Regions from separate parts of the Xanthobacter sp. 126 genome, predicted to be linked through region 3. Evidence: riboswitches for the same ligand, from Rfam matches in the RefSeq annotation. Region 3 holds a riboswitch; each other region holds the start of a gene.
The links. Region 3 has a riboswitch for cobalamin ahead of XAN126_RS26470 (DUF1636 family protein). Riboswitches for the same ligand answer to the same signal wherever they lie in the genome.

Region 1 (2,194 bases), 1.1 Mb from region 3:
CATGCGGCCCTTCGGGTTTTCGTTCATGTCAGACACGCAATCTCACGCGCCTTCGGAGGCGCTCGCGCGCGCCCGCGCCGCCATGTCGGCGGAATTCGGCACCGTCACCCGCACCGCGTTCGATCCGGCGCGCCGCGCGCCGCGGCGGCTCTATCACACCAACGGCTTCAACCCGCCCCGCCCCATCGAGGCGGCGGCGCGGCGCGGCTGGTCCGGGCGATGCCCGTCCTGCGGCGAGGGTGCCCTGTTCGGCCGATGGATGCAGGTTTCGGAAAGCTGCGCCCACTGCGGCGAAGCACTGGGCCATGCCCGCGTCACCAACGCCGTGCCGGTCCTTGCAATCCCGCTCGCGCTGCTGGCCGGATCGCTGGTGGGCGGGATCCTGGAACTGCTCAGCGACCTCCCGCTGGCGCTCGAGCTTGCGGCCAGTGAGCTGGTGGCCGTGGCCACCGCCTTCCATGTGCTGCCCCGCGCCAAGGGCCTCGCCATCGGCCTCGCCTGGGCAAACCATGTGGGCGGCTTCGATCCGCTCCGCCATCTGGTGCCGGACCCGGAAGCCCCGGCCGCCCTGCCCTCCCCCGCCCTGCCCCCACAGGTCGAGGCCCCCTGAAACGCAGAACGCCGGCGGGAGCACCGCCGGCGTTCGCTTATCCGAGAGTTAGGCCCGCGATCAGGCCGCGTCGTAGAGCCGGCGCTCCAGCAGCGGGTTGCCGCCCTTGAAAGCGCCGTGCAGCGCCTTCGCGGCAGCGAGCACCGCGAGGTCCACCAGCGGCTCGACGATGATGACGAGCATATAGGCGCCGCCGAAGGTCGCCACCGAGGCGATGTTCTCGGAGGCGAAGCCCTGGCCATAGACGGCCCAGAACGCCACCCAGCCGACGATGCCGGCCTGATAGGTGGTGGAGAGCGCGAGCGCCTGCCCGTACTTCAGTTCCACATAGGGCGTGCCCGGCGCCACGATGCGGCGCGCGACGGCGGCGACGCCGAACAGCGGCACCAGCAGGGTCGTCACGTTCATCCCGTACTGGGGCAGGTCGAACGGCGCGAAGAACAGGCCCTGGACGAGCAGGCCGAAGGCGAGGCCGAGGGCCGCGGGGGCCGCGCCAAACATCAGAAACAGGGTCGAGCCGAGGATGAGGTGCACTTCCGAGACGCCCACCGGATAGTGCGGCAGCACCTCGAAGAAGCTGAACACCAGCGCGGTGGTGGCGAGGGTACGGCCCGCCAGCGATAGGACGCCGCGTTCGCGCGCCGATTCATAGGCAAGCTTCAGGGCATAGCCGCCGGCGGCGGCCGCCGTGACATAGCTGAGGCCGATCTTGGCCCCGTCCACGAGTCCGGGTTCGATATGCATGCTGGTCTCCGTTGCCGTCTCACCCGACGGCCCGAGGGGTTTCATCATGCGACCGGCCGGTCTCCTGACTCGCGGGTCTACGCTCACCCCCGCCTTCCCGGCCGGCCCTAGGGGCTGTGGCCAGTGGCATGCTGGAAGATCGCTCGCCGCTCACAGTCGCGGGGGCGGTTGGGGCTTCGGGCCGCCCTGACGGATTTCCGCGCAGGTTCAGACCCTACCCCATTCCCGTTTCACTCCGGATGCCGTGGCAACCGGAGCACCGTTCGCACGCGCAGCAGGCACCGAACACCTCCGCGCTGTCAAGCAATGCCGCAGGCAAGACGCGCCGGGACCTTCCGGCCCGGCGCGTCTTGCGGGCAAGCTTGCCGGCCTCAGTGGCCGGGATGGGCGCTGCCGGAGGCGCCGAGGCCCTCCACCTGGAACTGCACGGGCACGGTGCCGGCCTTCTCGAACGTCAGCGTGCCGTCCACAGAGGTGCCCTCCTTGAGGGGAGACTTCAGGTCCATGAACATGATGTGGTAGCCGCCCGGCTTCAGCTCGACGCTGCCGCCGGCCGGGATGGTGAGGCCATCGGCGAGCGGGCGCATAATCATGACGCCGTCCTTCATGGCCATCTCGTGGATCTCGACCCGGCCGGCGAACGGCACGGTGGCGGAGATGAGGCGGTCGGGTGCGGCGCCGGTGTTCTTCACCACGAGATAGCCCGCGGCGACGCTGGCGCCGCCGGGCGTGGCCCGCGACCAGGGATGGTCAATCTGCAGCGTCCCGGCCTTGTAGTCGTGCGCCACGGCAGCGCCCGTCAGGGCGACGGTGGCGACGGCAGCGGCCATCACGGCACGG
Region 2 (2,194 bases), 1.9 Mb from region 3:
AGGCGGTGGAGGAGGTCATGGACTCGTTCCGCCGCTCGGCGCCCACCAGCAGGTTCTGGCCCGGCGCCACCAGATAGTTGGAGCGGACATAATAGACCTGCCGGTCGCCGTCATAGGTGCCGTTCACGTCCGGGTTCGGCCCCACCGTCGGGTTGGAGCTGGACAGATCGCTCACGCCGAAGGTGGTGACGAGACTTCCGTCCAGCGCCGTCCACACGCCCTCCCCCTTGGTGAAGAACATGCTGGCATAGGCCGTGGAGCGCAGCGCCGCCGGGATGCCGGCATAGGTTGGCGGCGGATAGGTGTCCGGCGTGAAGGCGAGGCTGGTGTCGATGTAGCGGGCGACGAAATTCACCGCGAAGGTGTCGGTGGCCTGCCAGTCGAGCCGGGTGGAATAGGTCCAGTTGTCGTAGGCATTGGGATTGAGGGGCCAGCCGGGAGGCGCGATGTTCTGCGGCGTCACCGGAATGTCGGTGGACGAGAAGTGAGTGACGTTGAACGAATAGGCCAGCTTCTCAGTGGCGCCGGTGAGGCTCGCATACTGGTTGAAGGTGCCGAGCGCGCCGCCCTCCGCATAGGCGGAAACCTTGGGCGGCCCCTCCCCCTTCTTGGTGGTGATGGAGATGACGCCGCCGATGGCATCCGAGCCGTAGAGGCCGGACTGCGGGCCGCGCAGCACCTCCACCCGCTCGAGATCGGACGCCAGCAGCTTGCCGAAGTCGAACGCGCCGTTGGTGGCGGCGGGATTTCCGGCATCGATGCCGTCGATCAGCACCTTCACATGGTTGGAATTGGTGCCGCGGATGAACACCGAGGTGGTGCCGCCCGGCCCGCCCGTCTGCACCACGTTGAGGCCGGGCAGCGATTGCAGCACGTCCGGCAGGGTGCGCTGCTGGTTGCGGGCGATGTCCTGCTCCGTGACGATGCTGACGGAGCTCGCCACCTCGTTCTCGGGCGTGGGAATGCCGGTGGCGCTGACGACGATGGTGGGCAGGTCGCCCGCATTCTGGTCGTCCGCCGTCTGGGCGAGCGCGGGCGCAACACAGGCAAGCGGAACACAGGCGAGCGTGAGCAGGGCCGCGGCCGGCAGCGCGCGGCGGGATCGGGATTGGACGGCGGAAGACATGAAGGCACTCGACGGCACGGGTGGTCCGTCACCGCGAACGAGGCATCCCCGGCCACATTAGGCCCGGAAAAACCGCCATCAGGAGAACCCCGCCCGACGTGCTCGCGCGTGACCACGGCTGACGGCAGGTCTCCTGGCTCGCGGGTCATCGCCCAGACTGCCGCCTTCCCAGGTCTCGCGACCCAGTGGCTGATGGCAGAGGACTCGCCGCTTACAGTTGCGGGGGCAGCCACGGCATTTCCGGTGAGACCGGAGCACCGCGTTCCCTTTTGATCCCTTGCGGGAACCGTCACCGCGACCATAGGCGGCGGCCGCCCCCTGCGTCAACGGCACCTTCGCAGATGCGAAAGACTGCGCGCACCTGCGGAAAGACCGCGTCGGGAGGCGTATCGCGCGATCACATCTTGCTCATTGCTTCAAAAATGCGTGGTCCGAAATCACCGGCGACCCGTATCGCGAGCGTGTGGCTGCCTGCAAAAACGGCAGCAGCAAAGGCCGCACCCGACATTCCGCTAGGTTATGGTGGCGCGCCCCGCTCAATTCGCTTAAACGATTGAGAGCCGCCCCGCCACCGAGCGGGCGGGCACTACAAAAGTATAATAACCGAATAATCGGGAACACAGGGAGTAGAAGATGCGACTGAGGAGCATGGTCGCGGCTTTGGCCGCAGGCGTTGCCGTTTTCGGGCTTGCCTTTTCCGGTGCAGCTTACGCCGCCGACCCCATCAAAATCGGCCTGACCGGCCCCTTCACCGGCGGCTCGTCCTCCATGGGCGTCAGCATGCGCGACGGCGTGAAGCTCGCCGTGGACGAGGTCAACAAGGCCGGCGGCGTGCTCGGCCGTCCGTTGCAGCTCATCGAGCGCGATGACGAGGCCAAGAACGAGGTGGGCGTGCAGATCGCCCAGGAGCTGATCAACAAGGAAGGCGTCGTCGCCACCCTCGGCTACATCAACACCGGCGTGGCCCTCGCCTCCCAGCGCTTCTATCAGGAAGCCGAGATTCCGGTGATCAACAACGTGGCCACCGGCACCCTGATCTCCAAGCAGTTCGTGCCGCCGGACAACAAG
Region 3 (2,194 bases):
TCCTCGAACACCTCTTCCACCGGGTCGTCATGGTCGAGGCTCTCGTCCCCGGCCCGCTGCGCGTCGAGCGCGGCGAGATCGGGCGCGACGCGGCCTTCGGCCAGCGCCGGGCCGTCCACCACCGCGATCACGCCGTCCACCGTCACCCGGCCCTTGATGGCCGGCCACTGGAAGGCCTGCACCAACGGCTTTGGCAGCGCGAGGCCGGAGGTCTCGATGAGGATGTGGTCCACCTTCGGGGCGCGGGCGAGGATCTGGTCCAGCGCCGGCACGAAATCATCCGCCACGGTGCAGCACAGGCAGCCATTGGCCAGTTCCACGATGGAGCCCTCGTCGCAGCTCTCGATGCCGCAGCCCTTGAGGATCTCGCCATCGATGCCCACGTCGCCAAACTCGTTGACGATGACCGCGAGGCGCTTGCCGCCGGCATTCTCCAGCACGTGACGGATCAGCGTCGTCTTTCCGGCGCCGAGGAAGCCGGTGACGATGGTACAGGGCACGCGGGCGAGGGAGGTCATCGGGTCTCCTTGAGGGTGAGCGGGGGAATGCGCGCGACCATGCCGCGCTTGAGCACGTCCGGCCGGCCGCGCCAGGGCATCAGGCCGTCTTGCGAGCCGGCCAGCAGCGCCGCGCCGGTGAGAAGGTCCGGCGCGCTGTCGGGGGCGAGGTCGCCGAACACATAGGTCCAGCCGTCGCGGCGGACCATGGCGGCGGAGAGCGCGCGCTTGCAATTGGCGAGGCAAGAAACGCCTTCCACCGCGACGCCTTCGGGGAGGGACGCGGCGCAGGCCGAGGCGAGGAGACGTGCGCCGTCACGCTCGGCGTCGGGTGGGGCGTCGCTACCGGGGGCGCGGCAGGTGGTGCAGATGAGGAGGGTGACGGCGGGGGCGGTTTCGCGCGCGGCTTCTGGCGTAGCTTGCGGCGCGCAGCCGGCTTCCGGGCTGTCGCCGCCCGGCTCGGGTGCTGTGCTGTCGGGAATCGCGCCGCGCTCCACCGAAACGTCCACGGGTGCGAGCGCCCGCGCGCACGGGCTCGAAGGGACGCAATACCGGAGCACCCCGCCCGGCGCGGACCTCGTCGAAGGCAGGTCTCCTGGCTCGCGGTTCACCGCCCCCGCCGCCTTCCCGGATTGCTCCAGTGGCGTCTGGCAGGGGCTCACCGCCGACAGTTGCGGGGGCAGCCGCGGCATTGGAAGCTCTTCGCCTCCGCACCGCATTCCCTTTTACGCCCGTGTGGGACCACGGGACCTTCGACGCCGCCACTAAAGGCAGTGGCGGGCGGGATTGTCAAATGAGGGCGTGGAACCCCGGACCAGCGACGGCGAAGCCGGAGCGCCCTACCCCTCGATGCGGTCGAAATCGGCGATGCCGCGGGTGGCGGCGCGGATTTCATCGAGCAGCTTCAGGCGGTTCTCGCGCAGCGCGGGATCGGCGTCGTTCACCGTCACCGCGTCGAAGAAGGCATCTACCGGCTGGCGTAGGTCGGAGAGCGCGGTCATGGCCGCCTCGAAATCCTCGGCCGCGACGGCCTTGGAGACGCGGGCCTTCACATCGTCGATGGCAGCGGCGAGGTGCTCCTCGGCCGGCTCCTTGAGCAGTGCGGCGACGGTGGGGCCGGCGAAGGCGCGGCCGTCCTTCTTCTCCTCGATGCGCAGGATGTTCACCGCGCGGCGATAGCCGGCGAGGAGGTTCGTGCCATCCTCGGTGGCGAGGAAGGCGGCGAGCGCTTCCACGCGGCGGACCACGAGGAGCAAATCGTCCTGCCCCTCGAGGGCGAAGACGGCGTCCACGAGGTCGTGGCGGGCGCCACGGTCGCGGAGGTAGACTTTCAGGCGGTCGGCGAAGAAGGCGAGGAGGTCGAGAGCTGTTTCCAGCGTGTCGGGGCCACGCTCTTTTACCACTTTTTTGATAGAATCTAGGCCGACATCTTTCTGAGCTTCTTCATGCAAAGCATTGGTCATGCTCTCGCCAAAGCTCGCTGACACACCTGCCAATGCTTCATATTTTTCTTTTATTTGTTTGACGCGATCCTGATTCAGCAAAAGCGCGAACGGAACGGGCAAAATTTTCAACAAACGCAACCTGATCCCATTCTCCAGCACAATCCGGATCACCCCCAGCGCCGCCCGGCGCAGCGCATAGGGGTCCTTCGATCCCGTCGGCTTCTCATCAATCGCCCAGAAGCCCACCAAAGT
Region 4 (2,194 bases), 170 kb from region 3:
TCCGCACATAGGCGCCGAGATAATCGCCGTAGCGCTCCGCCATCTCGGCCTGCGTCGCCTGTTCCGGCCGGCCGGCGACAAAGCTCAGGGCCTCGCGGCGCAGCTTGTCCAGCAGGAGGCGCGCGCTGACCTTGGAATAGTTCGGCTCGGTCTCCACCAGCGTGCGCGCCGCCAGGATGGGCGCCTGCGCCAGCTCATCGAGCGAGATGCCGTCATAGAGGTTGCGTCGCGCCTCGTTGAGCACCGCGGCGGCCGAGACGCCGTCGAGCCCGGCGCAGGCCTCGCCGATGACGGTTGAGAGGCGGCCGGCATCCAGCGGCACCAATACGCCGTCGGAGGTCCTCACATGCAGCACGGCGGCGGCACCACCGCCCGGATGCGCCGCGGCGAGGGCCTTCGCGCGTTCCCGCGCTCGCTCCTCCCGATAGAGCACATAGGCGCGGGCGACCTTGTGATGCTCCCCGCGCATGAGGGCCAGTTCCACCTGGTCCTGCACGTCTTCGATATGGAAGGTCCGGCCGATATCGGGGCGCCGGGTGAGGTTCGCCACGATCTGGTCGGTGAGCCCGGCCACAATGTCGTGGATGCGGCGGGACGCGGCAGCCGACTGTCCCTCCACGGCCAGGAACGCCTTGGTCAGGGCCACCGCGATCTTGGCGGCATCGAACGGCGTGACCGCCCCATTGCGGCGGATGAGCTGATAGCCGGGCGCGCTGGCGACCGCTTCAACGTCAGGGGCCGGCATGGAAAATCTGTGGCTGCCATTGGCGTGGCGTTCGGCTGTCGCTGGCATCATCATCCCCGATGAATGTGGGGACGGAGAGCAGGCGGACGCATGCCGGGACAGGGGGAGGCGCACGCCACCCGCAGCAAGCGCCTCACCGGGACACCCCGCCCGTGGACGTACTGGTGTCGCGGCAGGTCTCCTGGCTCGCGGGTCATCATTCTTGTCCGTCTTCCCAAGGCCATTGGGCCTCAGTGACATGGGTGGACAAGAACTCGCCGCTTACAGTTGCGGGGGCAGCGCCGGCTTTGGACCGGCTTCCCTCTTAGCTCTCGATCTTGCGAGTCGAGAGACCGTGACCACCAGATTTAGTGGCCACTGCGGCGGCAATGTCAATACTTTGCGCCTGCGGAGCCCCCTCCCGCACGGACGGGCCTGACGGCGGAGGTGCGACCTACGGGGATTTTCCCGCCGGAGCCGGCCCGGAGGCGCTCCGGCATACGCGGCGACAGGCGGCTCGCGCCCCCGCCTCAGGCGTAGCGCGAAAGGGCGAGGTCGCCGGCCTCGATGGCGGGACGGCGGCCGTCGATCAGATCCGCCAGCACCGCGCCCGAGCCGCACGCCATGGTCCAGCCGAGCGTGCCATGGCCAGCGTTGATGTAAAGGTTCGAGCAGGAGGTGGCACCGATGATCGGCGTGCCGTCAGGCGTCATGGGCCGCAGGCCGGTCCAGAAATTGACCTCCCGCGTATCCGCGGCCCCGGCGAACAGGTCGCCTACCGAATGCAGCAGGGTGCCGCGGCGCGCGTCGTGAAGGTCGCGGTTGAAACCGGCGATCTCCGCCATGCCGCCCACACGAATGCGGGAGCCGAGGCGGGTGATGGCCACCTTGAAGGTCTCGTCCATCACGGTGGAGATGGGCGCGCGGGCTTCGTCCACGACCGGCATGGTGATGGAATAGCCCTTCACGGGATAGATGGGCAGCCGGAGTCCGAGCGGCGCCAGCAGCGCCGGCGTATAGCTGCCCAGCGCGGCGATGAAGAGATCGCCGGCAATGTCGCCCGTTCCGGTCTCGACCGCCGTCACTTTGCCCGACGCGCGCTTCAGCCCGCGGATGTCCACGCCGAAGCGGAAGGTGACGCCCAGCCCCCGGCACAAATCCGCCAGAGCCTCGGTGAACTTGAAGCAGTCGCCGGTCTCGTCGCCCGGCAGGCGGAGGCCGCCGACGATGCGCTCCGCCGCCTCACCCAGCCCCGGCTCGGCGGCGATGCAGCCGGCACGGTCCAGCACCTCGAACGGCACGCCGTCGGCACGCAGTACCTCGATGTCCTTGGCGATGGCATCGATCTGCTTTTGCCTGCGGAACACTTGCAGAGTGCCCTGCATGCGCTCGTCATAGCGGATGCCGGTCTCGGCCCGCAGGTCGGCGAGGCGATCGCGGCTGTATTCCGCGAGGCGCACCATGCGACCC

Region 1: another riboswitch for cobalamin. It lies ahead of XAN126_RS0113060 (energy-coupling factor ABC transporter permease); the one in region 3 lies ahead of XAN126_RS26470 (DUF1636 family protein).
Region 2: another riboswitch for cobalamin. It lies ahead of XAN126_RS0108830 (TonB-dependent receptor); the one in region 3 lies ahead of XAN126_RS26470 (DUF1636 family protein).
Region 4: another riboswitch for cobalamin. It lies ahead of XAN126_RS0118870 (ribonucleoside-diphosphate reductase subunit alpha); the one in region 3 lies ahead of XAN126_RS26470 (DUF1636 family protein).

The regions. Positions count from the first base shown of each region.
Region 1 covers NZ_JAFO01000001.1:2,729,596-2,731,789, forward strand. The annotation lists gene XAN126_RS0113055 (DUF983 domain-containing protein) at 26-610, shown strand; gene XAN126_RS0113060 (energy-coupling factor ABC transporter permease) at 671-1,354, opposite strand; cobalamin riboswitch at 1,391-1,633, opposite strand; gene XAN126_RS0113065 (copper chaperone PCu(A)C) at 1,726-2,194, opposite strand, start outside.
Region 2 covers NZ_JAFO01000001.1:1,854,698-1,856,891, reverse strand. The annotation lists gene XAN126_RS0108830 (TonB-dependent receptor) at 1-1,126, opposite strand, end outside; cobalamin riboswitch at 1,232-1,432, opposite strand; gene XAN126_RS0108825 (ABC transporter substrate-binding protein) at 1,760-2,194, shown strand, end outside.
Region 3 covers NZ_JAFO01000001.1:3,797,488-3,799,681, forward strand. The annotation lists gene cobW (cobalamin biosynthesis protein CobW) at 1-518, opposite strand, end outside; gene XAN126_RS26470 (DUF1636 family protein) at 515-1,006, opposite strand; cobalamin riboswitch at 1,065-1,266, opposite strand; gene glyS (glycine--tRNA ligase subunit beta) at 1,337-2,194, opposite strand, start outside.
Region 4 covers NZ_JAFO01000001.1:3,972,134-3,974,327, forward strand. The annotation lists gene XAN126_RS0118870 (ribonucleoside-diphosphate reductase subunit alpha) at 1-745, opposite strand, end outside; cobalamin riboswitch at 899-1,097, opposite strand; gene XAN126_RS0118875 (D-amino acid dehydrogenase) at 1,255-2,194, opposite strand, start outside.